DNA from 4 places in the Arthrobacter ginsengisoli genome. Region 3 is predicted to be linked to each of the others. Evidence: riboswitches for the same ligand, from Rfam matches in the RefSeq annotation. Region 3 holds a riboswitch; each other region holds the start of a gene.

Region 1 (7,402 bases), on a different contig from region 3:
GTGTGACCTACCTGGTGGTCTCGGTTGTGTCCTCAGTCCTGTTCCTGATCGCGATCGCGATGATCTACGGGGCCACGGGAACCATCAACATGGCCGATCTCGCCATCAAGCTCGCGGACCTGGACCAGGGCACGCAGAACCTGCTGCACGTGATGCTGCTGGTGGCCTTCGGGATCAAGGCCGCCGTGTTCCCGCTCTCCTTCTGGCTGCCTGACTCCTACCCGACGGCGCCGGCCCCGGTCACTGCCGTGTTCGCCGGCCTGCTGACCAAGGTGGGCGTCTACGCCATGGTCCGGACCGAAACGCTGCTGTTCCCCGGAGACACGTTCAACTCCCCGCTGATGGTCGCCGCCCTGCTGACCATGCTGGTGGGAATCCTGGGTGCGCTGGCCCAGAGCGACATCAAACGATTGCTGTCCTTCACCCTGGTCAGCCACATCGGCTACATGGTGTTCGGCCTGGCGATGTCCTCGGTGGCCGGGCTGGGTGCCGCGGTTTTCTACGTCGCCCACCACATTACGATCCAGACCAGCCTGTTCCTGGTGACCGGCCTGATTGAACGCCGCGGCGGCAGTTCCTCGGTGGACCGCGTCGCCGGCCTGGCAAAGCTCTCACCGCTGCTGGCAGTGCTGTTCTTCATCCCGGCGATGAACCTTGCCGGCATCCCGCCGTTCTCCGGCTTCCTCGGCAAGGTCGGCCTGCTGCAGGCCGGCGTCCAACTCGGAACCCCGCTGGCCTATGCGCTGGTGATCGGCGGCGTCCTGACCAGCCTGCTGACCCTGCTGGCCATTGCCAGGGTCTGGAACCGCGCCTTCTGGCGCAAGCCCGAGGACGCCGAACACCCCGATCCGGTGCTGCTGGCGGACCCGGAGGACTCGGCCAGGGGCGATCGGGCCGGCAAGACGAATGTCACCCTGCTGCCGCGCACCATGGTGGGGTCCACACTGGGCCTGGTCATCTTCGGTATCGGCTTAACGGTCTTCGCCGGGCCGCTGTTCAAGGTGGCGGACCAGTCCGCCGTCGAGATGCTGGACCGGACCTCGTACATCCGCGCGGTCCTCGGCGTGGAGGCGCCGGTTCCTGCGATCTCCCAGCCTGATCCGGACACCGGCGGCGTTCCGCCGGCCAGCGGGCAGGAGCGCAAATGAGCCGGAAACGGATCTCCCTGCGCCAGGAACTCCCGCTTCTGGTCTGGCTGGTGATGGTCTGGGGCGCGCTGTGGCAGAACTTCAGCCCGGGGAACCTGCTCTTCGGCGCGCTGATCGCCGTCGTGGTGGCCCGGCTGTTCTACCTGCCGCCGGTGGAGCTCGGCGGCCGCTTCAACGTCCTCCGGGCGCTCCTGTTCGCACTGTCCTTCCTGGCCAAGGTCGTGACCGCCAGCTTCCAGGTCCTGTTCCTGGCCCTCTCCAAAGGCCCCAGGGTGATCAGCGCCGTCGTCGCCGTCCCGCTGCGGAGCCACTCCGACCTGCTGGTGACGGCGACGGGGCATGTGACCGCGCTGATCCCGGGGTCGCTGGTGGTGGAAGTGGACCGTTCCACCTCCACCCTCTACATCCACGGCATCAATGTCCGCAACGCGGAAGATGCGGCTCAGCTGCGCAGCAACGTCCGCGCGACGGAGGCCGGGCTGATCCGGATCATGGGCACCAAGGCCGAACTGTCCGCTCTCAAGCAGGAGGTGGGGTCATGATGCAGCTTGTCCTGACCGTGACGACGGTTGTGCTGTCCCTGGCTGCCGGGGGAGCGATCATCCGGATCGCCCGGGGCCCGTCGCTGCTGGACCGGGTGCTTGCCGCGGACGTGCTGCTGGCGATCGTGGGAGCGGCACTGTGCATCGACATGGCCGTCAACCGGCACCTGAACAACCTCATGCTGCTGGTGGCGGTATCCCTGATCGGGTTCGTCGGCTCCGTCACGGTGGCCCGCTTCGTAGCCGACCGTCGGGAGAAACCGCGTGAATCCTGAGACATTTTCCGGTGATGCCGTGATCGACGCCGTCTCGGCGGTCTTTCTGGTCGTCGGCGCCCTGATGTCGCTCGCCGCGGCGGTGGGACTGCTCCGCTTTCCGGACCTGATGACCCGGATGCACGCAGCCACCAAGCCGCAAGTGCTAGGGCTGTTCCTGCTGCTCGTCGCGCTGGGCCTGCAGATGCGCACCTGGTGGGTCTGGCCGGTTCTGGTGCTGGCCTGGATCTTCCAGCTGCTCACCGTGCCCGTGTCGGCCCACATGGTGGGCCGGGCCGGGTACCGCACCAAGCACCTGCACCCGGAGCTGCTCAGCACGGACGAGCTGGAGGCCGTGGTGCAGCAGGCGGCGGGTACGCGCGGCTTCACCGACGACGACGACGGCGTCACCGACGGGCGGTGAACGCTAGACGATGTCCTGGGACTTGGCGTAACGCGTGATCGCGCGCTGGGTGCCGCGGTTGGCGAGGACCTGGATGATGGCATTGACGGAAGCCGAGATCAGCGCGAAGGTCAGGGCCGAGCGCAGCGTGGTGGGCACATCGTCGTCGTCGCCCTTGGGCGGCCTGGTGCCCGTGGATTTCTCCCAGACCGTGTCAACGACTTTGGTGCCGACATAGCCGGCGAGCAGGCTGACGCCGGTGCCGAGCAGTTTGATGAGAATGTTCATTCTTCGGACTCCTTGCGGGAGGAACAGGGCTGCCCCTAGCCTAGCGCCCGACAGGCTGGCCTAGCGTCCCGGCGTCCCGGGGCGGCCGAGGATTTCGGAGAGGGCTTCCACCACCAGCTCATGGTCGGCTTTTTGCGGCAACCCCGATACCGTGACGGTGGCTACCATGCCGGTCCCGCGCACGTAGATGGGGAAGGCGCCGCCGTGGGCGGCAAACTCTGTCTGGTCGAACCAGGCGTTGTCCTCGATCCGCCCGCCGGCAGCCCGGGCACGAAGGCCCACCAGTAGCGACGGGACTTCGTAGCGCACGGCCGTGCGCTGTTTGGCCCTGATCCAGCGTTCGTTGTCCGGGGTGGCGCCCGCCAGCGCCGCGTGGAAGAGCACCTGCTCACCTTTGGTGATGTCGATGGCAATCGGGTGGGAGCGCTGCCTGCCGAGTTCGACCAGGCGGAGGCCGAGGTCCAGGGCGTCGTCCTTGCTGAAAGACGGGAACTGCAGCTCGTCGATTTCAGCCAGGATGCGGCCGATGAGCGCCGCCAGGGATCCGTGCGGCTGCTCGTCGGCGGAGTCCGGGTCGTAGCCGGGGGAAGGCGCTGCTGAATCGGTCAAGGTTTTCGGCTTCCGTTAGTCGGCCGCCGGGAGGCGGCGTCCGGTGTTCCCATTGCCTAGCCGACTCTACCAAGCAGTGCGTTCTCCGGTCACCGGCTCCGCAGCCCGCGGATTGTGACGGCTGCCCCGGAAATCACGGCCTGACAGGTGTAAACTGGGCCACGCCCATAAGGGCGATATTAAATACGACAGGGGAGCGCCGCCGTCGGGCATCACCGGAGGAATCCGGGGAAACCGCAGGTGGGCGCTGAGAGTGCGGACAGCCGCAGACCCTCGAACCTGATCCGGTTAGTACCGGCGCAAGGGAGTCGAGTTCTCAGAGGGCCCGGAGTGGCGGCGGAAGCCGCGGACCCGGGGCACTCTCCCCTCCTGTTCCTCAGGAGGACGACATGACTGATACATCTGCACGGCAGACGCTCACCGGACGCAGCTACAACTGGCGTGTGGTGGACATAGTGGTGGCCGCGTTGATCGCGGTGGCCGGTGGCGTGATCTTCTGGGCCTGGTCCCAGGGCGCCAACCTCATTTCCGCCCCGGTCAACGCGTTCTATCCGCCGTTGACCGGGCTCTATGCCGGCGGCTGGATGATTCCGGCGGTGCTGGGCATGCTCATCATCCGCAAGCCGGGCGCCGCGCTGTTCTGCGAAACCGTGGCAGCTACCGGTGAGCTGATCATGGGCTCGCAGTACGGCACCACGGTGCTCATTTCCGGCGTTCTGCAGGGCCTTGGCGCCGAACTGGTCTTCGCCGCGTTCATGTACAAGAAGTTCAACCTGCCTGTATCGCTGCTGGCCGGGGCTGGTGCAGGACTGTTCTGCGGGCTGAATGATTCGTTCCTGCCGTGGGGCTGGAACATCGCGTACGCCGGCGGCGACAAGTTGGCGTACATCATCTTCACCGCCATCTCGGGCGCCGTGATCGCCGGCGGACTGTCCTGGCTCGCCACCCGGGGCCTGGCCAGGACCGGGGTGCTGAGTTCCTTCGCCTCCCGCAAGGCGGCCACGGAGCCCGTTTTCTCCTGATGCCCGCCGACCACGGAGTGCGCCCAGCCACGGTCACCGCGCGGGGCTGGGGCTGGCGGCACGCCGGCAGGCCCAGGCCCGCCGTCAGCGGCTTGGACCTGGACATCCGGCCCGGGGAGCGGGTCCTGCTGCTGGGCCCCTCCGGCGCCGGTAAGTCCACGCTGCTTCATGCCCTCGCCGGGGTGCTCGGCGACAGCTCCGCCGGGGCCGCTGGCAGTGCACCGGCGGACGCCGAGGACGCGGACGAGACGGGCAGCCTGCTGATCGACGGCGCCCCGCCCCGGGCCCAGCGCGGCCGGGCCGGACTGATGCAGCAGGACCCGGAGACCCAGGTGGTGCTCTCGCGCCTGGGCGACGACGTCGCCTTCGGCGCCGAAAACCTGACCGTGCCCCCGGCTGACATCTGGATGCGGGTGGCCGAAGCGCTGGAGGACGTCGGGCTGGGCAGGCTGCCGCTGGACCACCCGACGTCGTCGCTCTCCGGGGGCCAAAAGCAGCGGCTGGCGCTCGCCGGCATCCTGGCGATGCGCCCGGGGTTGATCCTGCTCGACGAACCCACCGCCAACCTGGACCCGGCCGGTGTCCTGGAAGTCCGCGACGCGGTCGGCCGCTGCCTGGCCAAGACCGGGGCCACCCTGGTGGTGGTGGAGCACAGGGTCTCCATCTGGAAGGACCTCGTGGACCGGATTGTGGTGCTGCAGCCCGGATCGGCCACGCACTCGGCCGTGCTGATCGATGGGCCGCCGGACCGGGTTTTGGCTCAGGCACGGGACATGCTCACCGCGGCCGGGGTCTGGGTTCCCGGGTACGTGCCGCAGACCCGGCCCCGGGGCACCCGGACCGGCACCCCGGCCGCCGGCCCCGGCGGTGCCGCATCTGCGGGGCAGCTGCTCTTGGCGGCTGAGGACCTGGCCGTGTCACGCGAACGGCCGCGGCGGGCGGGACTCCGCGGAGGTTTCCGCCCGGTCCCGCCGGAGCCCGTGCAGTCCGCCATCACCGCCCAGGTCCGCGCCGGGGAGGCGCTGACCATCACGGGCCCCAACGGCTCGGGGAAGTCCACTTTCGCGCTGACCCTCGCCGGCCTGCTCGCACCGGTATCCGGCCGGGTTTCCGCCACCCTGGACCTCAGCGCCGGCGCCGGAATCGATCCCTACAAGTGGAAGGCGCAACAGCTGATCGCCAGGATCGGGACCGTCTTCCAGGAACCCGAGCACCAGTTCGTCACCGGCCGGGTGCTCGACGAACTGATGTTCGGGCCCCGGCACCTGGGCCGCGGCGGGGACCGCGTGGACGAACTGCTGGAGCGGCTTCGGCTGACGGAGCTGGTGGATGCCAACCCCTACACGCTCTCCGGCGGGGAAAAGCGGCGCCTGTCGGTCGCGACTGTCCTCGCCGCCCATCCCCGCGTGCTCGTCCTGGACGAACCCACTTTCGGCCAGGACGCCAACACCTGGGCCGAACTCGCCTCGTTCCTCTCCGAACTGCTCGACGACGGCACCGCCGTCGTGTCCGTGACGCACGATGCCGAATTCAGCCAGGTCCTTGGCGGCACCGAGCTGAGCCTCCGGGCCCCCGAACACCGGGAACCGGAAGGTCTGGAACCGGGCCGCGAAGAAGGGAAGATCAAGGCATCATGAGGCAGGAACTGACCTTGCGCGGCAACCATGCCGTGCTGACCCGGGCCAACCCGCTGGCGAAGTTTGCCGCCGTTATGCTCGTCACGATGGTCTTGGCGCTGTCCATCGACTGGGTGTCCGCCTCGGTGGCGCTGACCTTCGAACTGGCGCTGCTTCCGCTGGCCGGGCTGACCGTCGGCTTGCTCTGGCAGCGCGGCTGGCCGCTGATCCTGGCCGCGGCGCTGGGCGGCTGGAGCACCACGATCCTGGCGCCGGACAGCGGCAGTATCCTGCTCGACGCCCGGATCTGGTCGATCAGCGAGGGATCCCTCGAACTCGGCCTGGGCTTTATGCTCCGCGGCCTGGCCATCGCGCTGCCGGCCGTATTGCTGATGAGCTGCACCGACCCCACGGATCTGGCGGACGCCCTCGCGCAGAAGGCGAAACTGCCGCACCGCTTCGTCCTCGGGACACTGGCCGCGATGCGGCTGGTGGGGCTGATGGCCGAAGAATGGCAGACCATCGGGATGGCGCGCCGCGCCCGCGGCGTGGGCTCGCACGGGAATCCCCTGCAGCGGCTGCGCGCCACCCTGGGTCAGAGCTTTGGGCTGCTGGTGCAGGCCGTCCGGCGCGCCTCCAGGCTCGCCGTCACCATGGAGGCCCGGGGCTTCGGCGACGCACCACGGACCTGGGCCCGGAAGTCGGCCTTCAGCGGACTGGATGCGTGGGTCTTCCTGGGCGGGCTGCTGATTGCGGGCGCCGCCGTCGCCTCGGCCCTGGCGGCGGGGACCTGGAATATGGTCTTCCTCGCGCGGCAGTAGCGCGGGTTATCGCACGGCGCGGGTATTCCTGTGAGACTGGCGGCACTCCGGCGGAAATGTCGGGGGTTAATAACTCATGCGTGATATTTTCGTCGGATGACTCAAGAGACTGCTGAACACGTTGGCGCCCTGCTCCGCGCCGCCCGCGGCGAGAAGGGCTGGACCCAGGGGCGGCTCGCTGCCGAGCTGGGAACCAGCCAGAGTGCCATTGCCCGAATGGAGCAGGGCAAGCAGAACCTGAGCCTGAAGATGATCCAGCGGCTAGAGGCGATCTTCGGCCGGAGCATTGTCAAGGTGGGACGGCCCGCCATGACGCACCTCCGGGTGGAGGGCGGCCGCACACTGTCCGGCTCCGTCGACGTCAACAGCAGCAAGAACGCCGGCGTCGCCCTGCTGTGCGCCAGCCTGATCAACCGCGGCACCACCACACTGCGCAGGCTGGCCCGGATCGAAGAAGTCAACCGGATCGTCGAGGTGCTGACCAGCATCGGCGTCGAATGCACCTGGCTCAACGCCAACGATCTGCAGATCCGCCGCCCCGCGGCCCTGGACCTCGACTCGATGGACGTCGAGGCAGCCCGCCGGACCCGGAGCGTCATCATGCTGCTGGGCCCGCTCCTGGACGAAGCCGGTGAATACCGGCTGCCCTACGCGGGCGGGTGCGACCTTGGCACCCGCACCGTGCAGCCACACATGCAG
Region 2 (7,402 bases), on a different contig from region 3:
ACGGGAAACCCACGAGGGCGATGTCGGCGATGGACTTCAGTTCCAGGACGACGTCAGCGGCTTCGCCTTCGATGCCGAGCAGCGCGAAGCCGGGGGCGCGGCGCTTCTGCGAGGAGAGCGAGGCGTTGCCCAGGCCGCCGATGCCGCCGGCTGCCGCAATGTATTCGGCGCCTTCACCGACGAGGTCCGCGAGGACCCGGCCGTCCTTGGACTTGACCACGGTGCCCTCGGGAACCGGCAGGATCAGTGTTTCGCCGTGCTTGCCGGCGCGCCAGTCGCCCATGCCCGGGCCGCCGTTGGTGGCGTGCCGGTGCGGGGCGTGGTGGTAGTCGAGCAGGGTGGTGGTCTGGGGGTCCACGCGCAGGATGACGTCGCCGCCGTTGCCGCCGTTGCCGCCGTCCGGACCGCCGAGCGGCTTGAACTTCTCGCGGTGGACGGAGACACAACCGTGGCCGCCGGTACCGCCGGATACATGCAGTACTACCCGGTCTACAAAGCTGGCCACGTGGATCTCCTCAGTGCTGTTCCCCGGGCGTGCAAAGACGCCCAAGATGATTGTAATGCGGTTAAAACACCGGTGGAGCGGACCTAATGGCCCGCCCCACCGATTTAAGACTTGGTGTTACTCTGCAGCTGCAGCAGCCACGATGTTCACGACGCGACGACCGCGGCGGGTGCCGAACTCGACAGCGCCGGGGGTCAGGGCGAACAGGGTGTCGTCGCCGCCGCGGCCAACGCCGGCGCCCGGGTGGAAGTGGGTGCCACGCTGGCGGACGATGATCTCGCCTGCGGAAACTACCTGGCCGCCGAAGCGCTTGACGCCGAGGTACTGGGCGTTCGAGTCACGACCGTTGCGAGTGGAACTCGCGCCTTTTTTATGTGCCATTTGGAAATGCCTGCCTTAAAATTCTGGGGAATCTGCTGAAAACCTGAACAGTAACGAGTAGTTACTTGATACCGGTGATCTTGACCTTGGTCAATTCCTGACGGTGACCCTGGCGCTTCTTGTAGCCGGTCTTGTTCTTGAACTTCTGGATGACGATCTTGGGACCGCGAAGGTCCTCAAGGATCTCAGCCGTAACCTTTACCTTGGCCAGGTCCGAAGCTGCAGACGTGACCTTGTCACCATCCACCAGGAGCAGTGCGGGCAACTCAAAGGTGCTGCCGGCTCCACCGGGGACGCGGTTCAGGGTAACGAAGTCTCCAACGGAAACCTTCTCTTGGCGGCCGCCTGCGCGGACAATCGCGTACACCACTGGGGAACTCACTTCTCTCGACGTTTATTACTAGATTTGCGTGCGGAACCTGGGTCCAAAGTTTCTGGTCCGGCTCACGCTGTGCCTCTACGCCGGTGGATTCCCCGGGGGAACCCATGAGCTATCCCGTGGACAATCGCACTCGAAATCAAGTGGAGCGTCCTCAAGGTCATAACCCAAGTGTTGGCGTAAGCACCGAAGATCTAGACTACGCTAATTTTGCCTTCGGCCGCAAATGAGGCTGGTTCCGACGTGAAGAACGTGGTAGTCACAACTCTGTATGGACAGAGCCCGCTGTAACGACTTCCGGAACCGTGCCCACCTATCGTACAGGCTCCCCCCGGCTCCCGCGGTCAGGCGTGCAGCCGCGGCGCGTCGAAGAATTCGACCTCGTAGCGGGCGGACTGCCGGAAGGCCAGCGTCATGGCGTCCCGTTCGCCCGCCGACGCCGCCCGCGCCGCAGCGTCGGTATAGGCGACGGCCTGCCGGGTGGCGGCGGCGAATTCCGCATCCGCGTAGGTGCGCAGCCACACCGCATAAGGGTGCGCGTCCGGGGCGCCGGCGGCGAGGAACTGCCCGTGCAGGGTCTCCCCCACCTCGGCATAGAGCCAGAAGCACGGCAGCACAGCGGCCACGAGCACCCCGTAGCTGCCGGAGACCGAGGCGGCAAGCAGATGGTCCACGTAGGACTTGGTGACCGGCCCCAGCGTTCCGTCGGCCGTCCGGGTGCTCAGCCAGGTCCGGTGCAGCTCCGACTCGACTTCGAGGCAGTTCTGGGCGGACCGGGCCCAGAAGAGCTGCTCGGCCTCCGTGGGCGCGATGGCGGCGGCGCGGGCCAGGACCCGGGAATAGCCGTTTAAGTACATCGCGTCCTGGGCGAGGTAGTAGGCGAACTCCTTCTCCGGCAGCGACCCGTCCGCCAGGGCCTTGATGAAGTCCAGGCCGTGGATCGCTTCGAGGTCGGCGGTTGCCGCGTCCCGGAGCGCGGCGGCGAAGGCGCCCTCGGCGGGGACGCGGCTGGTTTGGCCATGCTCCTGGGTGTGCTGCTGGACGTGGTGGAAATGATGGACCGGGCCGTTGCCGGTGCCGACGTCGAGCCGGTCCGAGGCGCGGAGGGCCTCCCGCAGCCAGGGTTTGACCTCGCGCAGCGCAGCCTCCCAGTCCCCGGCTCCGGTTTGTCCCATGAGTCTGGCCTGCACCGTGGCGATCGCCGAGGACAGCGAACAGCCGGTGCCGTGGCTGTTGCGGGTGGGCACCCGCTCCCCCGGCACCACCACGAGGTCCTGGGCCAGGAGCCCGACGGTGTTGACCAGCGCATCCGGGCAGCCGCCGTCATTGCTGCGGTCACCGGGGTTTCCGGTGCCGCTGCCGCCGTCGAGGTGGCCGCCCTTTACCAGGACCGTGGTGCCGGTGAGGGCGGCGAGCCGCTTGCCCTGTTCCAGCGCCCCGGCCCAGTTTCCGGCGACGGGCTCGTTGAGCAGGATCGCGAGCTCGGCGAGGTTGGGTGTGATCAGGTCCGCGAACGGCAACAGCGTGTGCAGTGCATCGGCTGCGGCCTCCCGCAGCAGCCGGTCGCCGCTCGTGGACACCATCACGGGATCCAGGACCACGACGCCGGGCCGGGCCTTTTCGAGCCAGCCGCGGACGGCGTCAATCACTGAGGCCTCCCCCAGCATCCCGATCTTGACGGCGTCGATGCTGATGTCCTGGCTGAGGGCGTCGAGCTGGGCGGTCAGGAAGGACGCCGGCGGGACGTGCACGGCACTGACGCCGCGGGTGTTCTGGGCGGTCAGGGCGGTGATGGCCGCCATGCCGTAGCCGCCGTGCGCGGCAATGCTCTTGAGGTCGGCCTGGATGCCTGCGCCGCCGGAGGGATCGGAGCCGGCAATCGCCAGCACCCTGGGGATCCGGGAGGCGGAAGCGGCAGGGACAGGCGGAAGAAACGATGAGGCGATGGTCATGGGAGACATCCCTTCGCCGGTGCTAACCGGACAGGTTCAACGGGTCTGGATCTCAGCCGGCCCGATGCGCGGCACCCCGTGTCAGGTAACAGCCTAGCCCGATCCCTTAACGCAACCGCGGGCACGGCCCGAAACTGCCCGTATTGCTACGCAGTCCGGACCGCACCCGCGGCCTGGTTGAACTGTTCCCGCGTTAGAGCTCCGAGGCCGGAACGCCGACGCCGAGGATGATCGGCTCGCTCGCGGCAGGCTTGGCGGCCGGCTGTGCCGCCGGGACCTTGGCCTCGTGCACTGACACGGGCGCGGCGTGCGGGGTTTCCCGCCGCTGTTCCACCGAGGTCTCGTTGGCTGCACCCTGGGCGCGGCTGGCACTCCGGTTGCGGCGGCCGCGGCGGGCACGCGAGGTGCCAGCCTCGGTGTCCGCCTCGGTCTGGGAACCCGGCGCCTGGACGCGTCCCGGGCCGGTTCCGCCGGTGCGCGCCGGAGCGACCGCCGCCGTCCGGGCGGCCGGGGCGGCGGCCGCCGTTGCCGCCGGTTCCTGGGCTGCTGCCGGGGCTGCGGGTTCCGGGGCGGCCTCGGCTTCACCCAGGTGGGCGAACGCCTCGGTCAGCAGGTCCAGGGTGAGCGCGGGTGTGCTCGCCTGGTCGGGGTGCTCGACGAACGGCAGGGCGACCTGCTCGCCGCCGAACGTCAGCACGGCGGCGGGGCGTCCGGCTGCTTCCTCCGTTGCGGCCAGCTCGACGGCTGCCTCGACAGCGGCATGGCGGGTCGCGGCGTCGGCAGCGGTGGCTGCCTCGCCGTCGTGCAGGTGCGCGGCGTGCGCCGCTGCGGCGATATTCGCCAGCGCGGCGCGGGTTGCCTCGGCCTTGGCGTGGCGCTCGGCCTCGGTGGGCTCGGGGTGGACTGCCGCCGGGACGGACTGCTCCTCCGCACCCTGGCCGCCCCGGCCGCGGCGGCGGCTCTTGCGTTCGACCCGGGCGGCGGGCTGGTGCTCGGTCCGCGGGATGTGGTGCTCGGCGGCCACCACGTTGGCGCGGCGGTGCTCCACCGGCTCGTCGTGGGTGACGATGCCGCGGCCGGCGCAGGTTTCGCACTGTTCGCCGAAGACTTCCAGCAGCCCGGTGCCCATCCGCTTGCGCGTCATCTGCACGAGGCCCAGCGACGTCACTTCCGCAACCTGGTGCTTGGTCCGGTCCCGGCCCAGGCACTCGACCATGCGGCGCAGCACAAGGTCGCGGTTGGATTCGAGCACCATGTCGATGAAGTCGATGACGATGATGCCGCCGATGTCGCGGAGCCGGAGCTGCCGGACGACCTCCTCGGCGGCTTCGAGGTTGTTCTTGGTGACGGTTTCCTCAAGGTTTCCGCCGCTGCCGGTGAACTTGCCGGTGTTGACGTCCACCACGGTCATGGCTTCGGTACGGTCGATCACGAGGGAGCCGCCGGAGGGCAGGAAGACCTTCCGGTCCAGGGCCTTGTGGATCTGCTCGTCGATGCGCCAGGCCGCGAAAATGTCCGTGTCCTTGGTCCACTTCTCCAGCCGGCCCACGAGGTCGGGCGCCACGTAGGTGACGTAGGCCTCGATCGTGTCCCAGGCTTCCTCGCCGGAGACAATCAGCTTGGAGAAGTCCTCGTTGAAGACGTCACGGACCACCTTGATGGTCAGATCGGGTTCGCCGTAGAGCAGCTCGGGGGCGAGGATCTTGGTGGAGGTCGACTGGCCCTCGATGCCTTCCCACTGGGCGCGGAGGCGGTTGATGTCGTGCGTGAGCTCTTCCTCGGAGGCGCCCTCGGCCGCGGTGCGGACAATGACGCCGGCGTTTTCCGGCAGCCGGTCCTTGAGGATCCGCTTGAGGCGGTTGCGTTCGACGTCGGGCAGCTTGCGGGAGATGCCGGTCATGGAACCGCCGGGTACGTACACGAGGTAGCGGCCGGGCAGTGAGATCTGGCTCGTGAGGCGGGCGCCCTTGTGGCCGACCGGGTCCTTGGTGACCTGGACCAGGACGGAGTCGCCGGACTTGAGCGCGTTCTCGATCCGGCGCTGCTTGCCCTCGAGGTTCACGGATTCCCAGTTGACTTCACCGGCGTAGAGCACGGCGTTGCGGCCGCGTCCGATGTCGACGAAGGCGGCTTCCATGGACGGCAGCACGTTCTGGACCTTGCCCAGGTAGACGTTGCCGATCAGGGAATCCTGCTGGGTTTTGGACACGAAGTGTTCGGCCAGGACGCCGTCCTCGAGGACGCCGATCTGGATTCTGTCGTCGCGCTGGCGGACGATCATCTGGCGGTCGACCGATTCGCGCCGGGCCAGGAACTCGGCTTCGGTGATGACGGTGCGGCGGCGGCCGGTGTCGCGGGATTCGCGGCGGCGCTGCTTCTTCGCCTCAAGCCGGGTGGAGCCCTTCAGGGATGTGACGCGGTTGTTGACCGGCGCCTCGGCAGCCGCACGGGGTGCACGGACGCGGGTCACCGTGTTGGGCGGATCGTCGCCTTCCCCGCCGGTCAGTTCCAGGTCCTGGTCACCACGGCGGCGGCGACGGCGGCGGCGCGACGTGACGCCTTCTTCGAGCGCCTCCTCGGAGCCTTCCTCTTCTTCGTCTCCGGCGGCTTCGGAGTCGTTCCCGGCGCCGGTCTCGCTGTCGGCCCCGCGGCCGGTGCGTCCGCGGCGGCCGCGGCTGCGGCGCCGGCGGCGGCTGCCGGCGTCCTCGCCTTCCTCGCCCTCTTCTTCTTCGTCAGCGTCTGCTACGGCGACGGCCGCCGGGGCCGGGGCCGGGCGCACGACGGCGGTCAGGTCGGGCGCCTGGAAAATCATCGAGGTGACCGCTCCCGGCTCCAGGAACAGCGAGGACGCGGAGGCTGCTTCGGCCGGTGTCTCGTCTGCCGGTACTGCGGGGGCTTCGGCGCCGGCGCCCACGGGCGCCGGGGCACCGGCGGCAGCGGCCACGGGGGCTTCCGCCGCGGCCACGGCTTCCGCTGCCGGAGCTTCGGCGGCCGGGGCTTCCACGACGGGGGCTGCGGTTTTGGCGCGGCTGGCGCGGCGCCGGACCGGCTTCTCAACGGGGGCCTCAGCGGTCTGGGCTGCCGCTGTCTCTGCCGCCGCTGTCTCTGCCGCCGGGGTCCCGGCGGCGGGAGTCGCGGCGTCGGCGGCGAAGGCCGGAAGGGGTTCGGCCGGTTCAGCGACCTTGCGGGCGCGGGAGCGGCGGACGGGGGCCTTGGCCGTGGCCTCGGCGGCCGGAGCCGCGGCGCCCTCGGCCGGGACTGCGTGCTCGGCGGGGACCGGGCCCTCGGCGGGGACAGTTGTAGCCGCTGCTGTGTCAGCGGCCGCGCCGGTCTTGGGGAGCGGCTTGCGGCGGGTCCGGACCGGCCGCTTCGGCGGCGTGGCTGCAGTCACGGCTTCCGCTGTTTCGCCGGCTGTTTCGTTCGTGACAAGCGCGTCTTCGTTGCCTGTTACAACCTGGTCATTATCCATATGTGGCGACACTCCTGCCCCTGACGTACCGCCACATCCGGCACCCGTTGGGGCAAATATTTGTCAACACCCGCAGGCATTGACAGAAGTCAATTGGATACCCTCAGGTTCGCACCGGCAGTGGGGTGCGGCAGCCCTGGAGGGCCGGCGGAATTGTTCTGAAACCCGTTGATCTACACGCCACAACCAGGTGCCGTCCAATGGCATTGCGGGACAGCCCGGATCAGAGGATCCGTAGCTCCCTGCTCATCATTGGCGGTCTTGGGAACAAAGTCGCCGGACCGGAATCCGGATGTGGATCGGGTTCCAGCCACGTTCATTGTCTCACAGGACCCGTCAAAGGAGGCGTAAGCAAGCCATCCGGCCCACACCGTGTACCGAATCACTCGTGACGGCGCGACGCATCCCGGACTTCATTCGGCCTCCGGCGATAGAATCGGGCCAGACGCACCCGATCCGAAGGACATTGATTCCATGCCCAGCATCTCCAGTGCCACCGGCGAGGCCGCCGCGCAGCAGCGAAGCTCCAGCGCATCGGCTGCGGAACGGCCGTTGCCCCCGATGACCCGCGACCGACCGTTCGCGTGGCTCCTGCTGATCACCGGCGTCGTGGGCTGGCTTGCCTCCGGGACCCTGGTGCTGGAAAAGCTGGAGGTCCTCAAGGATCCCAGCCACGTGACCGTGTGCGATGTGAACCCGTGGATCTCCTGCGGCCA
Region 3 (7,402 bases):
GCTCGTCACCTAAGCCAGCATGCCATCTTCAAGGCGCGTCTTGGTACCCTAGATAGTCGAGTCCCGTTGTCGAGGCGGTTCGTTCAGGCGAACATCAGTCGCGACGCTGGCGTGCCGGACCGGCCGCCATCCGTAGATCCACTGAAAGAAGTGCACGGCGCGTGTTCAATTCACTCTCTGACCGGTTGACAGCAACCTTCAAGAATCTCCGTGGCAAGGGCCGCCTGACCGAGGCGGACGTTGACGCCACGGTCCGCGAAATCCGGCGCGCCCTCCTGGACGCCGATGTCGCCGTTCCCGTGGTCCGCGAATTCACCGGGCGGGTGCGCGAGCGTGCCCTGGGCGCGGAGGTCTCCGCCGCCCTGAACCCCGGCCAGCAGATCGTGAAGATCGTCAACGAGGAGCTCGTCGAGATCCTCGGCGGCGAGACCCGCCGGATCCGGCTCGCCAAGACCGGTCCCACCATCATCATGCTCGCCGGGCTCCAGGGTGCCGGTAAAACCACCCTGGCGGGCAAGCTCTCCAGGTACCTCAAGGCGCAGGGCCACAGCCCCATGCTGGTGGCCTGCGACCTGCAGCGTCCCAATGCCGTCACCCAGCTCCAGGTCGTCGGCCAGCGCGCCGGCGTGCCCGTCTTCGCCCCGCACCCGGGCGCCACGTCCACCGAGCTGGACCACCCGGCGGGCGACCCGGTCGCTGTCGCCCGCGCCGGCGTCGAGGAAGCCCGCCGCACCCTGCACGACGTCGTGATCGTTGACACCGCCGGCCGGACCGGCGTGGACGCGGAGATGATGGAGCAGGCGCGGCAGATCCGCCGCGCCATCGTTCCGAACGAAGTGCTGTTTGTGGTCGACGCCATGATCGGCCAGGACGCCGTCAACACGGCCATGGCCTTCGACGAGGGCGTCAACTTCACCGGAATCGTGCTCTCCAAGCTCGACGGCGACGCCCGCGGTGGTGCCGCACTCTCGGTCTCCTCCGTCACCGGCAAGCCCGTGATGTTCGCGTCCACCGGCGAAGGCCTGGACGACTTCGAGCTCTTCCACCCGGACCGGATGGCCTCCAGGATCCTCGACCTCGGTGACGTGCTCACCCTGATCGAGCAGGCGGAGAAATCCTGGGACAAGGATGAGGCCGCCCGGATGGCGAAGAAATTCGCCGACCAGGAAGACTTCACCCTGGACGACTTCCTCGCCCAGATGCAGCAGATCCGCAACATGGGTTCCATGAAGAAGATGCTCATGATGATGCCCGGAGCGCAGAACATCCGGCAGCAGCTCGAGCAGTTCGACGAGCGTGAAATTGACCGCGTCGAGGCGATTGTGCGTTCCATGACCCCGCATGAACGTGTTGCCCCCAAGATCATCAACGGTTCCCGCCGGGCCAGGATTGCCCGCGGCTCCGGTGTGCATGTTTCCGAGGTCAACGGCCTGCTGGAGCGTTTCGCGCAGGCCCAGAAGATGATGAAGAAGATGGCCGCCGGCGGGGGCATGCCGGGGATGCCGGGGATGCCCGGCATGGGCGGGGGAGGGCCCCGCAAGGGTGCCAAGAGCGCGCCCAAGAAGAAGGCCCGCTCGGGCAACCCGGCCAAGGCCGCACAGGAGCTCAAGGATGCCCAGGCCCGCCGGGCCGAAGGCGCGAAGGCTCTTCCGACCGGTGCCGCGTTCGGCCAGCAGGGCGCGGACTTCGATCCCTCCCAGCTGAACCTGCCCAAGGGCTTCGACAAGTTCCTCGGCGGCGGCAAATAGGCCGCTGCCGGCCGAGATGTCGGCGGCCCGTTCCCGGGCCGGTGTCATAGGGTTAGACCATGTTCAAGCAGCGCGTAGTCTTCGTCCACGGGGCGGGCAGCTTCGGCGCTGCCGCTTGGCCGAAACAGCACGGGATGGCGCTGGATTATGACGCGCTGTTCCTGCGCCGCCACGGCTATGACCCGGTCGCCGAGCCGCTGGAAACGGACTTCGCCGCCGACGCCGCCATCGTCCTGTGCGCCCTGGCCGATGACGGCCGCGGCGAAACCGGCGGGCACGTCGTCGCCCATTCGCAAGGTGCCATCGCCGCGATGATGGCCGCCGTCGACCGGCCGGAACTCGTGCACTCCCTGACCCTCGTGGAACCGGCCTGCCTCTCGCTCACCGCGGATCAGCCGGCGACGGCGGCGCACCGCGCCCTGATGCAGCCGCTCTTCGACGTCCGTCAACAGCTGAGCGATGAGGATTTCCACCGCGAATTCGTCCGCCGGGTCTTCGCTGCCCACACCCCGGCCCAGGCGGCGCTTGGTGCTCCCGGCCCGGAGGACCAGCGGGAGGCGCGCCGCCTGCGCCTGCAGGCTCCGGCCTGGGATGCCCCGCTGCAGATCGTCCCGGGCGTCCCCACGCTGGTCCTGACCGGCGGCTGGGAGCCGCTCTACGAAGAAATCGCGGGCTACCTGCGCGAGACCGGAGCCCTGCACCGCATCGCGCCGGGCGGGCACCGGCCCCACGATTCAGCGGAGGGCAACCGGCTCATCCGGGGGTTCATCGCCGACGTCGGCCGGCAGCAGCACGCCCAGGCCTCCTAGCTGCCTGCGGGTCCCGCCGCGGCAGGGTCCGGCAGGTAGACCTTGCCGCCCGAGGCCAGGAACTCGGTGCTCTTGGCCCGCATCCCCGCCGCACGCGCGGCCAGCGCGGACTCCGGGTCCGCGGACCCGTATTCGTCCCGGATGTCCTGGCTGATCCGCATGGAGCAGAACTTGGGCCCGCACATCGAGCAGAAGTGGGCGGTCTTGGCCGGCTCCGCGGGAAGCGTCTCATCGTGGAAGGCTTCCGCCGTCACCGGGTCCAGGGACAGCCCGAACTGGTCCCGCCAGCGGAACTCAAATCGTGCCTTGGACAGCGCATCGTCGCGTTCATGCGCGCCGGGGTGGCCCTTGGCCAGATCGGCGGCGTGGGCGGCGATCTTGTAGGTGATGACGCCGGTCTTCACATCGTCCTTGTTGGGCAGCCCAAGGTGTTCCTTGGGCGTCACGTAGCAAAGCATGGCGGTGCCGTAGCGGGCGATCTCGGTGGCGCCGATTGCGGAGGTGATGTGGTCATAGCCCGGGGCAATATCGGTCACCAGCGGCCCCAGCGTGTAGAACGGGGCGCCTTTGCAGAGTTCCTGCTGGCGTTCCACGTTTTCCCGGACGAGGTGGAACGGCACATGGCCCGGACCCTCCACCATGACCTGGACATCGAACCCCCAGGCCCGCTGTGTCAGCTCGGCCAGGGTGTCCAGTTCGGCGAACTGCGCCGCGTCGTTGGCGTCTGCGGTGGCACCGGGCCGCAGGCCGTCACCGAGCGAGAACGCGACGTCGTAGCGGGCGAAGATTTCGCAGAGCTCGTCGAAGTGGGTGTAGAGGAAGTTCTCCTGGTGGTGGGCCAGGCACCAGCCGGCCATGATCGCCCCGCCGCGGGACACGATGCCCGTGACCCGGTCGACCGTCAGCGGCACATAGCGCAACAGCACCCCGGCGTGGATGGTCATGTAGTCCACGCCCTGCTCGCACTGCTCAATCACCGTGTCCCGGAAGACTTCCCAGGTGAGGGCGTTGGCCTCGCCGTTGACCTTCTCCAGCGCCTGGTAGATCGGGACCGTGCCGATGGGGACCGGGGAGTTGCGGATGATCCATTCGCGAGTGGTGTGGATGTCGTCCCCGGTGGAGAGGTCCATCACCGTGTCCGCACCCCATTGGGTGGCCCACTGGAGCTTGTCGACCTCCTCCGCGATGGAACTGGTCACGGCCGAGTTGCCGATGTTGGCGTTGATCTTTACCAGGAACGCCTTGCCGATGATCATCGGCTCGGATTCGGGGTGGTTGACGTTGCTGGGGATGATGGCGCGGCCCGCGGCCACTTCGGAGCGGACCAGTTCGACGTCGCAGTTCTCGCGCAGCGCCACGAACCGCATCTCCCGGGTGATGACCCCGTCCCGTGCGTAGCGCATCTGCGTGACCGTCCGGCCGTCGACCGCGCGGCGCGGCACCGGCCGGTCGCCCCTCCACTCGGCCGACGCCGCGCCCCGGCGCACCGCCGACCTGCCGTCATCGAGCAGCTCCCGTTCCCGGCCGGCGTAGGTTTCGGTGTCCGCCCTGGCCTCAATCCAGGGCGCCCGGTACGGATCCAGCCCGCGGACCGGATCGCTGCCCGGGCCGGCCGTGCGGTAGACCCGGAAGGGTGGGTTCCCAACGCCGCCCGGTGAGGGTTCCAGGGCAATCTCGGTCACCGGGACGCGGATGCCATGGTCCGGGTCCGTGGTGAAGGCCAGCGAATGGGACTTCAGCGACTGCGTGGTGGCTGCAGACTCGTTGTGGACTGACTCATTTTGGACAGGGCTGTGCTGTGTTAGTTGCGTATTCACGAAAATACTCACTTCCTTCGCCGGCATTACCCGGACAGGTTCAACGGTCGCAGGCTGCCATAGCCCGATCTCAGCCCCTGCAGGGGCACCCGTGTGGTCGTAGACGAAGCTACCACACGCCGTCCGGAGGGCCGCGGTGTGTGACGGCGCCCGGTCCGGCCGCGGTTTAGGCTGTAAGCCATGACCGGCATCTTCGAGTTCAGTGGCCCCATTCTCACCGGACCCGACCAGGAACGCCGCGGGCTCTGGTCCGTGGACGGACTGCTGACCTTCGACCGTCCGGCCGCCGCGCCGGACCTCGTCCTGGCCGGGTGGGTCATCCCCGGGCTGGTCGACGCGCACTGCCATATCGGGCTCGGCCCCGGAGGTGACGTCACCGAGCAGCTGGCGGAAGAACAGGCCCTGACCGACCGCGACGCCGGAACCCTCCTGGTCCGGGACGCCGGCGCCGTGCACGACACCCGCTGGATCCGGCAACGGGCGGACCTGCCGCGCATCATCCGCTCAGGCCGGCATATCGCCAGGACCCGGCGGTACCTCCGGGGCTTCGCCGTCGAGGTGGAGCCCGGGAACCTGGTGGAGGCCGTGCGTAAGCAGGCACGGGCCGGCGACGGCTGGGTCAAACTTGTGGGGGACTGGATCGACCGTGACGCCGGCGACCTCGCCGCCAGCTTCCCGGCCGGCACGCTCAAAGACGCTGTCCAGGCCGCCCACGACGAAGGCGCCCGGGTCACGGCCCACTGCTTCGCCGAAGACACGCTGGACGACATGCTCGATGCCGGCATCGACTGCATCGAGCACGCAACCGGCCTGCTCCCGCGGCATCTGGAGCGTTTCGTCGAGCAGGGTGTGCCGATTGTGCCTACGCTCATCAACATCGCCACCTTCCCCGCCATCGCCGCGCAGGCGGAGGCGAAGTTCCCCAGGTACGCGTCGCATATGCGCTCACTCTGGGAGCGCCGGGCGGAACGCGTCCTGGCAGCCTTCGACGCCGGCGTCACCATCTACGCCGGAACGGACGCCGGCAGCGTCATCAGGCACGGACGCATCGTCGACGAGCTCCAGTCGCTGCACGCCGCCGGGCTCCCGGCCACGTCCGCCCTCGACGCCGGCACCTGGGCCGCCCGCGCCTGGCTCGGGGCGGACGGCATAACGGAAGGTGCCAGCGCGGACGTCCTGGTCTGCGCCGAAGACCCGCGCAGCAATCTGGCCACCCTGCGGGACCTCCGGCACATCGTGTTGCGCGGAGAACTGGTCCGCCGGGACGATCCGACCCGGTTAGGAATAAATTGAAGCTTCAAGTAATTTAGAGATACATAAAGGTCATCGACGGGCGGTGGCCGACCTTAGTACCGGAGCGATCACATGACTGCAGGAAACAGCACCCAGGATCTTCTTCCCGCCGAACTCACCATGGGCACCGTGATGCTCAAGGTCGGCGACATGAAGATCATGACGGACTATTACCAGCGCGCCCTCGGCCTCGATATTGTGACCGAGCAGGACGGCGGACTCTACCTGGGCCGCAAGCAGAAGCCCCTGGTCCATCTGGCACCGGCGCCCGGCCTGAGCGTCCCCTCCCGCGGTGAGGCCGGCCTCTTCCACACGGCCCTGCTGTTCGACGACCAGACCTCCCTTGCCGCCACCGTCGCCAGCGCGGCGCAGTATGAGCCGCAGTCCTTCAGCGGCAGCGCCGACCACCTCGTCAGCGAAGCCTTCTACTTCACCGATCCGGAGGGCAACGGGATCGAGCTCTACTGGGACCGTCCCCGCGATGCCTGGTCCTGGGACGGCAAGAACGTGGTGATGGACAGCCTGGCCCTGCCGCCGCAGCGCTACCTCGAGCAGTTCCTGACCGAGGAATCCGTGCGCGGGCAGCACCAGGCGGAGGCCGGCATCGGCCACGTCCACCTGCAGGTCGGCGACGTCCAGTCCGCCCAGGACTTCTACGTCGGAACCCTCGGGTTCGAAAGGACGGCGGGCTGGCACGGACAGGCCCTGTTCGTCTCGGCCGGCGGCTACCACCACCACATGGCCATGAACGTCTGGAACAGCCGTGGCGCCGGTCCCCGCCGCGACACCCTGGGGCTGGGCGAGGTGCTGATCGAGGTACCCTCCGGTGACGACGTCGGGGCCCTCGCCGACCGCCTCAAGATTGCCGGTGTGCAGTCCCACCACACCGGAGCCGAACTGCGCTTCGAGGATCCGTGGCGCAACCGGATCCGTGTCGCCGTCCGCTGAGAGTCCGCCGGGCTGGACCGGTTAGGCTGGGGCGACGCCGAAATCAGCGGCCCAGCGCCGCCAGACATCTAAGGATGAGCTCCATGGGATTCACCGAAGTCTTTGTTTCCACCCACGATGAAGCCCTCAAGCGCGCCACCGCCCTCGACGGCGGGGCCGCCGCGGCTGCCGGGGCCGTCCGGATCGCGGATATCAGCGACTTCGAAGTCGAGCGCCTGGGCGACCTGGCCGGCACGGCCGTCCACGCCTCGGGCGCCGACTATGAACTCGCGATGGTCGATGTGGCCAGCGACTCCCTGCTGGGCGTCCCGCCGGCGATGGTCCGCGCCCTTGCCGAGCTGCTCAGCTACGAGACCGAAGGCGAAGGCGACGTCCTGGCCGACGTCGCCGACAGCTGGGCGGCTGAAGAGGACATGCCCTTCGGTGCCGAGCAGGCCGCCCGCTACGTCCGGCAGCTCGCGGAACTGGCCGCCGGCGTCGATCCCGACAGCAAGTCCGGCCTCTACGTCTGGACTTCCTGATCCACAGCCCCAAAATCGACCGGTTGCGGGTGTCAAGTCGATATCCCGCCGCTGATCTGGCACAATAAACAGGTACTCGATCTGCGTGGCCCCTCTCTCCGCGTTCGGATCCTGTCCTTTTAGAACCCCCTAGTATGGCCCGCCCCACGGGTGCAGAACGCCGGGCTCGACCCCGTTTCAGAAACAGGAGTGACCACAAAAGTGGCCGTAAAGATTCGCCTTAAGCGCTTTGGCAAGATGCGCGCACCGTACTACCGCATCGTCGT
Region 4 (7,402 bases), on a different contig from region 3:
CGCAAAAAGCCTCGTAGTCGGTCAGCTCCGTGATCCGCTCCGCCTCGGGATCGCGGGAGACACGGATTTCCCGCCAGGTCCCGCCGAGGGCGTCGAAGAGCGCCACGCGGCCCAGCAGTGAGCGGCCGACGCCGGTGATCAGCTTCACGGCCTCCGTCACCATGAGCGCGCCGACAGCGGCACAGAGCATCCCGAACACTCCCCCTTCCCCGCAGGAGGGAACAGATCCTGCCGGCGGGGCTTCCGGGTACAGGTCCCGGTAGGTCGGTCCGTGCTTTTCCCAGAAGACGCTGACCTGCCCGTCGAAGCGGAAGATCGAACCCCAGACGTAGGGCTTGCCCAGGATCGCCGCGGCATCGTTCACGAGATACCGCGTGGCGAAGTTGTCGGCGCCGTCGAGGATCAGGTCGTAGCCGGCAAAGAGTTCCAGGGCGTTGGAGGCGTCCAGCCGGACCTGGTGCAGCCGGACGTCCACCAGCGGGTTCAGGGCGGCTATGGCATCGCGGGCGGACTCGATCTTGGGCCGGCCCACGTCCGCGACGCCGTGGATGACCTGACGCTGGAGGTTGCTCAGGTCCACCGTGTCGTCGTCGATGATTCCCAGCTTGCCCACGCCCGCGGCGGCCAGGTACAGCAGCGCCGGAGAGCCGAGGCCGCCGGCTCCGATCACGAGGACCCTGGCGTTCTTCAGGCGGCGCTGCCCGATCGCCCCGATTTCCGGGATGATCAGGTGCCGGGAGTAGCGTTCCACCTCATCCGGGCTCAAGCCGTCGGCCGGCTCCACCAGCGGCCCGGGCGCCGCGGTCGCATTTTCCGGGGTTGCAGGGGCTGAGTTGGGAGGGAACTTGGAAGCCATACTTCAATCTATGCCCGAAGATGCCGCCAGGTCATATTACCGGCACGTAAAGTGGACGTAACAGCAAGCGAAAGAAGGCCCACAGTGGTTCATCAGGCACCGGTTGAGCGGGGAAATGCCGGAAAGGCGACGGAGGTGCCCGCACGAAGCGGGCAGCGCTCGGCGCGGCTGCCCCGCGATGAACGCCGGGCGCAACTGCTCGCAGCGGCCCAGGAAGTCTTCGTTGCCAACGGCTACCACGGGGCCGCGATGGACGAAATCGCCGAGACGGCGCACGTGAGCAAGCCCGTGCTGTACCAGCACTTCCCGTCCAAACGCGAGCTGTACCTGGCCCTGCTGGACAACGAGCTGAGCAAACTGATCGCGCTGCTGCTGGGTGCCCTCAACTCCACCACGGACAACGATGAGCGCGTCCAGGCCGTCATGCGCGCCTACTTCCGCTTCATCGCCAGCGACGACCAGGCCCACCGCCTTGTCTTCGAGTCCGACCTCGTCAACGACGCCGACGTCAGCGCCCGGCTGGAGGCCTTCAACAAGACCTTCGCCAACGCCGTCGCCCGGGTCATCGCGGAGGACACGAAGCTGCCCGAGCTGGAGTCCCAGCTGCTGGGCCGCGGACTCGCGGGAATGGCCCAGGTCAGCGCCCGGTACTGGCTGGAAACCGACGGCAATCTTGACCTCGATGTGGCCAGCGATCTGATCTACCGTTTAGCTTGGCGCGGAATCTCCCGCTTCCCCAAGGAAACCTAGACTACAAATAGACATGACACCCAAGAGAACTTTGATTGGCTGGGAGGCCTTGCAGTGGAAGTAAAGATCGGCATACAGAACATCGGCCGCGAAATTGTCCTGGAATCGGCCCAGGACGCCGACGCCGTGGCCAAGGTGGTCGGCGAATCCATCACGAAGGGAACGGAGCTGCGCCTAACGGACGAAAAGGGCCGCCTGATCATCATTCCCGCAAACGTGCTGGGCTATGTTGAAATCGGCGCCCAGGAAGCCCGCCGCGTCGGTTTCGGCGCGCTCTAGCCCTTACCCGGTGCCGGCCTTCGGGCCGCACCGGTCCCCCGACCGGCGAGGAGTCCGAACATGCTTTCCCTGATTGTGGTTGCCCTGGTGACCGTGGCCGCGGGCTTTGTGGTCTGGGCCAATGACAAGCGGCACGCCAAATACGGCATCGCGGTGCCGGCGGGGATATCACTGGCCGTCGGAATGCTGAGCTGGATCATCTTCATCGCGGCAGGGCTGGGCTACCAGCCCGGGCTGACCTGGATTCCGTGGGTGCTGCCCATGGTCCTCGGCACCGCCGCCGCCGTGGCGGCGGTGCTTTACCTGGGCAAGACCCGCACCCGGCGCGACACCGCCCGGCTCACCGCCATCCTGCGCTACTAGCCGGTCCGGGACCGGCCGGGCTCGGCGGTGGCGCCGATCCGCGCTGCGGCTGCGCCGGCGGCCGTTGCGGCCGCGACGTCCCGCCGCGTGACGGCGCCCCCGGCGTCGTGGGAGCTGTACCGGAGGAAGACCCGGTTGTAGCGCCAGTCCAGATCCGGGTGGTGGTGTTGTTCTTCGGCCAGGCGTCCGACGGCGGCGATCAGTTCCAGCGCCGCGGCCGCCGTCGGCACTTTATAGACCGTGACGAGACCGCCGGACTGGTATCGCCAGTCCGGCAGCCCGGTCAGGGCCGCTTCGACCTCGCCCTCGTTGAGGATGTCCTCCGTGGCTGCCATGGCAGGCTCCTTTGCCTAAAGGAATTCGGCCCGGCCCTCCATAGCCGAGGAGGCCAGCGCATGCTCCCGGCGAGGGATCCTGCCGGCCCTCTTTGCCAGCCTACCGGCGATCACCGCGTGCTTGAAGGCCTCCCCCATCAGCACCGGATGCTGCGCCCGGGTTACGGCGGTGGCCAGCAGCACCGCGTCACAGCCAAGCTCCATGGCCAGGGCCGCGTCGGAGGCGGTGCCAATCCCGGCGTCGAGGACCACGGGCACCGAGGCACGCGAGACGATCAGTTCGATGTTGTGCGGGTTCAGGATGCCCAGCCCCGTGCCGATCGGCGCTCCCAGCGGCATCACCGCGGCGGCGCCCAGGTTCTCGAGCCGCAGGGCCAGCACCGGGTCGTCATTGGTGTAGGCGAAGACCTTGAATCCGCGGCCGACGAGCTGCTCCGTGGCCTCGACGAGTTCCACCGCATCCGGCAGCAGGGTGGTCTCGTCTGCGATCACTTCCAGCTTCACCCAGTCTGTTTCGAGGGCTTCGCGGGCCAGCTCGGCAGTCAGCACGGCGTCCTTGGCGGTGAAGCAGCCCGCGGTGTTGGGCAGCACCCGGATATTGTTCTCCAGCAGCAGCTGGAACAGCGACCCGGCCTCCGCCGGCGAGTAGCGTCGCATCGCCACCGTGGTCAGTTCCGTGCCGGACGCCAGCAGCGCGGCCGCCAGCCCGTCCAGGCTCGGCGCCCCGCCGGTGCCCATGATCAGGCGCGACCCGAGCTGCACGCCGTCGACGGTGAACGGGTCCGCTGCCGCGGGGGAAGCTTCCGGGGCCGACGCTGTGGCGTTCGCCATGCTGCTCATCCTCCCTGCACCGCCGTGACGAGTTCGATGTCGTCGCCGTCGGCGAGCGCGGTGCCGTGCCACTGGCTGCGGGGAACCACTTCAGCGTTGCGGGCCACCGCGACCCCGAGTTTGATGCCGTCGGCAGACTGGCCGTTCGGGGCCAGCGGCCGGCCGGTGACCTGGCTGACCAGGGTGCCCACGGAGGCGCCGTCGGCGAGCGTGCGCCCGGTTCCGTTGAGGGTGATATTCATAGCGTTTCCTTGCTGTGCTCGGGGGTGGAAGGGGTGTTCCGGGATGGCGTGCTCCGCGGTCCGGCGGCCGGCGCGCCGTTGTTCGTGGTGTTGTTGCTCCTGGTGCTGCTGCCCCCGGTGCCTGCGGCACGGGGACCGGCAGCGAATCTGTCCGGCCGGAAGCGCGCCCAGCGGGGGTCCGCGACGCCGTCCAGCAGCTGCCGGCAGATCTCCGCGGCGGCGGGCGTGAGCAGGATTCCGTGCCGGAAAAACCCTGTGGCGATGATCAGCCCCGCAACGTCCCCATGGCTGCGCTGGTCCGCCACGCGGCCCAGCAGCGGCGCGTTGTCCGGGGTCCCCGGCCGGGCCCGGGCGGTGGCTTCGAGCAGTTCCAGTTCGGCGACCGCGGGGACCAGCTGCTGGGCGTCGCGCAACAGCTGGTAGACGCCGCCGGCGGACACGGCCCCGCCGGCCGGGGCCGATGCCCGGCTGCCGCCACCGAGATCGTCCTCCCGCGCGGTGGCGCCGATCACGACCGTGCCGTCCTGCCGGGGAACGATGTAAACCGGCACGCCGCGGACGAGTCCCCGCACCGTTGCGGTCAGCAGCGGCCGCAGTTTCTCCGGCACGCGGAGCCGGAGGATGTCCCCGTGGACCGGCCGCAGCGGCAGCCGGAGCCCCTCCGGCAGGCCGTCGAGCTCGGCGGCGCCGAGGCCGTTGGCGACAATCGTCTCGCGGGCCCGGACGGAGCCGCCGCCGGCGAGACTGGCGCCAGCCACCCGCCCGTCCTCCCGGAGCAGCCCGGCGGCCCGCCTGTTAATGGTGTGGGACTGAGTGTCCGCGGCCAGGAGTTCCCCGATCCGGGCGAGCAGCCGGCGCGGGTCCACCTGGTGGTCGGCGGGAATGTCGAAGGCACAGGAGATGCCCGGGCTCAGCAGTGGCTCCCGGCCGCGAGCCGCCCGGACCGTCAGCGGCTCGACGGCCAGGCCGTACGACTGCTGGACGGTGCGCAGGTCCGTGAGCGCCCGGCGGTCCGCCGCGTCGGCCCCCACGGCGAGGGTCGGCGTCGTGAGGTATCCCGTGCCGGGGCCATCGACAGCGCCGGTGTCCGTTCCCGGGGCCCCGCCGGGCTCCAGTCCGGCTGCGAAGGCCGGCCAGAGGCGGGAGGACTCCAGCATGAGCTCCAGGAGGGCCTCCTCCTGGTAGTGAAGTTCACTCACCGGGGCGAGCATGCCGGCGGCGGCCCAGCTGGCGCCGCTTCCGGGGGCGTCGTCGATCAGGGCGACCGATCGGCCCGAGCGGCGCGCGGCCCAGGCGATCCCGTGGCCGATGACGCCGCCGCCGATCACGGCGACGTCGTAACATGGGCCGGCTGCGGCGTCATCAGCGGCTGCAGCTGCCGCTGCGTCGGTGCCCGCGGCCACGCCGCGGGCGGAGGTCTCGTCCAAAAGGATTCCTTCCCTACGCCGGTACTAACCGGATCAGGTCAAGCGGTCGGCTCTGATGCCCTCTCAGCCAGCCGGTGCCGGACGCCAAGGGCGTGGACGGACGCGGCGGGCTCCCGCGGTACTTGCCCAGTTTAGAGGAACTAGGCTGGACCCATGAGCCCGGATGCCCTCCACACCACTGCCCGCCTTTACCTTTGCACCGATGCCCGCCAGGACCGCGGGGACTTCGCCGACTTCGTGGACGCGGCATTTGCCGGCGGCGTCGACATCATCCAGCTGCGCGACAAGTCACTGGAAGCGGCCGAGGAACTGGCGTACCTGGCAGTCCTGGAACAGGCGGCCCGGCGCCATGACCGGCTCTGGGCCGTCAACGACCGGGCGGACCTCGCCTCGTTCTCGGGCGCTCCGGTGTTCCACATCGGGCAAAAGGACATCCCCCTCGGAGCCGCCCGGAAATTCCTCGGCCAGGACGCCGTGATCGGGCTGTCCACCCACAGCCCGGAGCAGGTGGACGCAGCCATCGCCGCGTCCCCCGGCCGCAACGGCCTGGACTACTTCTGTGTCGGACCGGTCTGGGCCACTCCGACGAAGCCGGGCCGCGCCGCCGTCGGGCTCGGACTGGTGCGCCACGCGGCGGACGCGATCCGCCGGGCCGCGGACCGGGACGGTGCCGGGGCGGACGTGGTGCCGTGGTTCGCGATCGGGGGCATCGACCTCGGAAATGTGGAGCAGGTGGTGGACGCCGGGGCGCGCCGGATCGTGGTGGTCCGCGCCATCACGGAGGCCGACGATCCGGCCGGCGCCGCCAGAGCCCTGCTCGCGGCACTCGACGCCGCGGGGAACTGAGCCCGGTCCCCCGACTCAGCCGGTCAAACCGAGTTCTGTCATCCGGCGTGAATGGTTCGCCGCCACTTCCGCCATCATCCCGCGGACAAGCTCCTCGGACCGTTCCTCATCCGCGCCGATCAGGCCGCCGACGAACGAGTGCTCAAAACTCACCCGCTGCGCCTGGGTCAGGGCCTCCCCGAGCAGGCGCCTGGCCCACAGCGCCAGCCGCGAGGCCAGCCGCGGGTCGTCGGCAAGGGCCGTCCTGAGCCGATCGCGGAGCACCGCGGTGGCCCCCTCATCGGCCTGGACCTGCTCCACCAGGGCCCGGGTCCCGGCATCGACGTAGCGGGAAATGGCGCGGTAGAAGTCGGCGGACACGGTGTCGATCACGTACGCCTTCATGAGGGATTCGTACCAGTCCGCGGGGCGGGTGCGTTCGTGGAAGTGGTCCACGGACGGCTGGAACGGCAGCATGGCAGCCTCAACGTCCTGGTCCATGGCGTCGAGTTTGGCGCTCACGAGCTCGTAGTGCCGGAACTCGATCACGGCGAGCCGGCCCAGCACCGCACGGTCGTGCAGCGTGGGGGAATACCGTGCGTCGGAAGAGAGCCGCTCGAACGCGGACAGCTCGCCATAGGCGATCACGCCCAGCAGATCCCTGAGGAAGCTGTAGTAACTGGCGGGATCAGCCGGCGATGTGCTCATGATCCAAGACTAATGGCGCAAATGAAGCTAATCTGATTTTCGTGTCCCATCATCGCCTGACCCCGAGCGTCCACCAGCAGAAGAACCAGCTTGCCGAGGCCCTCAACGCGCTGCGCACGACGCTGGAACTGCCGGGGCCCTTCCCCGAGGACGCGCTCCGGGAGGCCAAGGAGGCAGTCGCCGGGCACGAGCTGCCGGAGCTGGATTTCACCCATATCGAGTTCGTGACCATCGATCCGGCGTCCTCCACCGACCTGGACCAGGCCCTTTTCATCGACCGTTCCGGCGAGGGCTACAAGGTCTTCTACGCGATCGCCGACGTCCCCTCCTTTGTGGCCCCCGGCGGGGCGCTCGACGCCGAGACGCGCCGCCGCGGGCAGACCTTCTACACCCCGAACGGCCGGATTCCGCTGCATCCGGAAGTCATCAGCGAAGAAGCCGGAAGCCTGCTGGCCGGGCAGCTGTGCGCCGCCTTTGTCTGGGAGTTCGAGTTGGACGCCGCCGCCGAGGTGTCCGCGGTGCTGGTCCGCCGTGCGACCGTCCGCAGCCGGGCCAAGCTCAGCTACCGCGGTGTGCAGGCCGAGCTCGACGCCGGCACCGCCGCACCCGTCCTCCAGCTGCTCCGGGAAGTCGGGATGAAGCGGGTGGAGCTGGAACGCCTCCGCGGCGGGGCCAGCCTGAACATGCCGGAGCAGGAAATCGAACAGCTGCCCGACGGCGGCTACCGGATTGTCGCTGCACCGCCGCTGCCTGTGGAGGACTGGAACGCCCAGATCTCCTTGATGA

What was found. A riboswitch is a leader RNA that binds a small molecule or an ion and turns the genes downstream of it on or off. The one in region 3 is predicted to bind thiamine pyrophosphate.
Region 1: it holds a riboswitch for thiamine pyrophosphate, as region 3 does, so the genes downstream of both, J2X01_RS13955 (ECF transporter S component) here and thiC (phosphomethylpyrimidine synthase ThiC) in region 3, are expected to answer to the same signal.
Region 2: it holds a riboswitch for thiamine pyrophosphate, as region 3 does, so the genes downstream of both, J2X01_RS01905 (bifunctional hydroxymethylpyrimidine kinase/phosphomethylpyrimidine kinase) here and thiC (phosphomethylpyrimidine synthase ThiC) in region 3, are expected to answer to the same signal.
Region 4: it holds a riboswitch for thiamine pyrophosphate, as region 3 does, so the genes downstream of both, thiO (glycine oxidase ThiO) here and thiC (phosphomethylpyrimidine synthase ThiC) in region 3, are expected to answer to the same signal.

The regions. Positions count from the first base shown of each region.
Region 1 covers NZ_JAVDVQ010000011.1:123,865-131,266, reverse strand. Annotated here, with positions in the region: gene J2X01_RS13985 (Na+/H+ antiporter subunit D) at 1-1,148, shown strand, start outside; gene J2X01_RS13980 (Na+/H+ antiporter subunit E) at 1,145-1,690, shown strand; gene J2X01_RS13975 (MrpF/PhaF family protein) at 1,687-1,965, shown strand; gene mnhG (monovalent cation/H(+) antiporter subunit G) at 1,955-2,368, shown strand; gene J2X01_RS13965 (DUF4235 domain-containing protein) at 2,372-2,635, opposite strand; gene J2X01_RS13960 (heme-degrading domain-containing protein) at 2,696-3,244, opposite strand; TPP riboswitch at 3,425-3,568, shown strand; gene J2X01_RS13955 (ECF transporter S component) at 3,634-4,266, shown strand; gene J2X01_RS13950 (ABC transporter ATP-binding protein) at 4,266-5,903, shown strand; gene J2X01_RS13945 (energy-coupling factor transporter transmembrane component T family protein) at 5,900-6,703, shown strand; gene J2X01_RS13940 (UDP-N-acetylglucosamine 1-carboxyvinyltransferase) at 6,800-7,402, shown strand, end outside.
Region 2 covers NZ_JAVDVQ010000001.1:406,534-413,935, forward strand. Annotated here, with positions in the region: gene obgE (GTPase ObgE) at 1-505, opposite strand, end outside; gene rpmA (50S ribosomal protein L27) at 623-886, opposite strand; gene rplU (50S ribosomal protein L21) at 948-1,256, opposite strand; gene J2X01_RS01905 (bifunctional hydroxymethylpyrimidine kinase/phosphomethylpyrimidine kinase) at 1,610-3,217, opposite strand; TPP riboswitch at 3,209-3,306, opposite strand; gene J2X01_RS01910 (Rne/Rng family ribonuclease) at 3,411-6,686, opposite strand; gene J2X01_RS01915 (vitamin K epoxide reductase family protein) at 7,161-7,402, shown strand, end outside.
Region 3 covers NZ_JAVDVQ010000016.1:56,490-63,891, forward strand. Annotated here, with positions in the region: gene ffh (signal recognition particle protein) at 162-1,748, shown strand; gene J2X01_RS16225 (alpha/beta fold hydrolase) at 1,808-2,557, shown strand; gene thiC (phosphomethylpyrimidine synthase ThiC) at 2,554-4,374, opposite strand; TPP riboswitch at 4,370-4,477, opposite strand; gene J2X01_RS16235 (amidohydrolase family protein) at 4,555-5,667, shown strand; gene J2X01_RS16240 (VOC family protein) at 5,740-6,615, shown strand; gene J2X01_RS16245 (hypothetical protein) at 6,699-7,136, shown strand; gene rpsP (30S ribosomal protein S16) at 7,338-7,402, shown strand, end outside.
Region 4 covers NZ_JAVDVQ010000005.1:185,535-192,936, reverse strand. Annotated here, with positions in the region: gene moeB (molybdopterin-synthase adenylyltransferase MoeB) at 1-856, opposite strand, end outside; gene J2X01_RS08165 (TetR/AcrR family transcriptional regulator) at 992-1,606, shown strand; gene J2X01_RS08160 (DUF3107 domain-containing protein) at 1,661-1,885, shown strand; gene J2X01_RS08155 (hypothetical protein) at 1,946-2,248, shown strand; gene J2X01_RS08150 (4a-hydroxytetrahydrobiopterin dehydratase) at 2,245-2,583, opposite strand; gene J2X01_RS08145 (thiazole synthase) at 2,599-3,414, opposite strand; gene thiS (sulfur carrier protein ThiS) at 3,420-3,656, opposite strand; gene thiO (glycine oxidase ThiO) at 3,653-4,984, opposite strand; TPP riboswitch at 5,076-5,210, opposite strand; gene thiE (thiamine phosphate synthase) at 5,237-5,929, shown strand; gene J2X01_RS08125 (ferritin-like fold-containing protein) at 5,945-6,616, opposite strand; gene J2X01_RS08120 (RNB domain-containing ribonuclease) at 6,658-7,402, shown strand, end outside.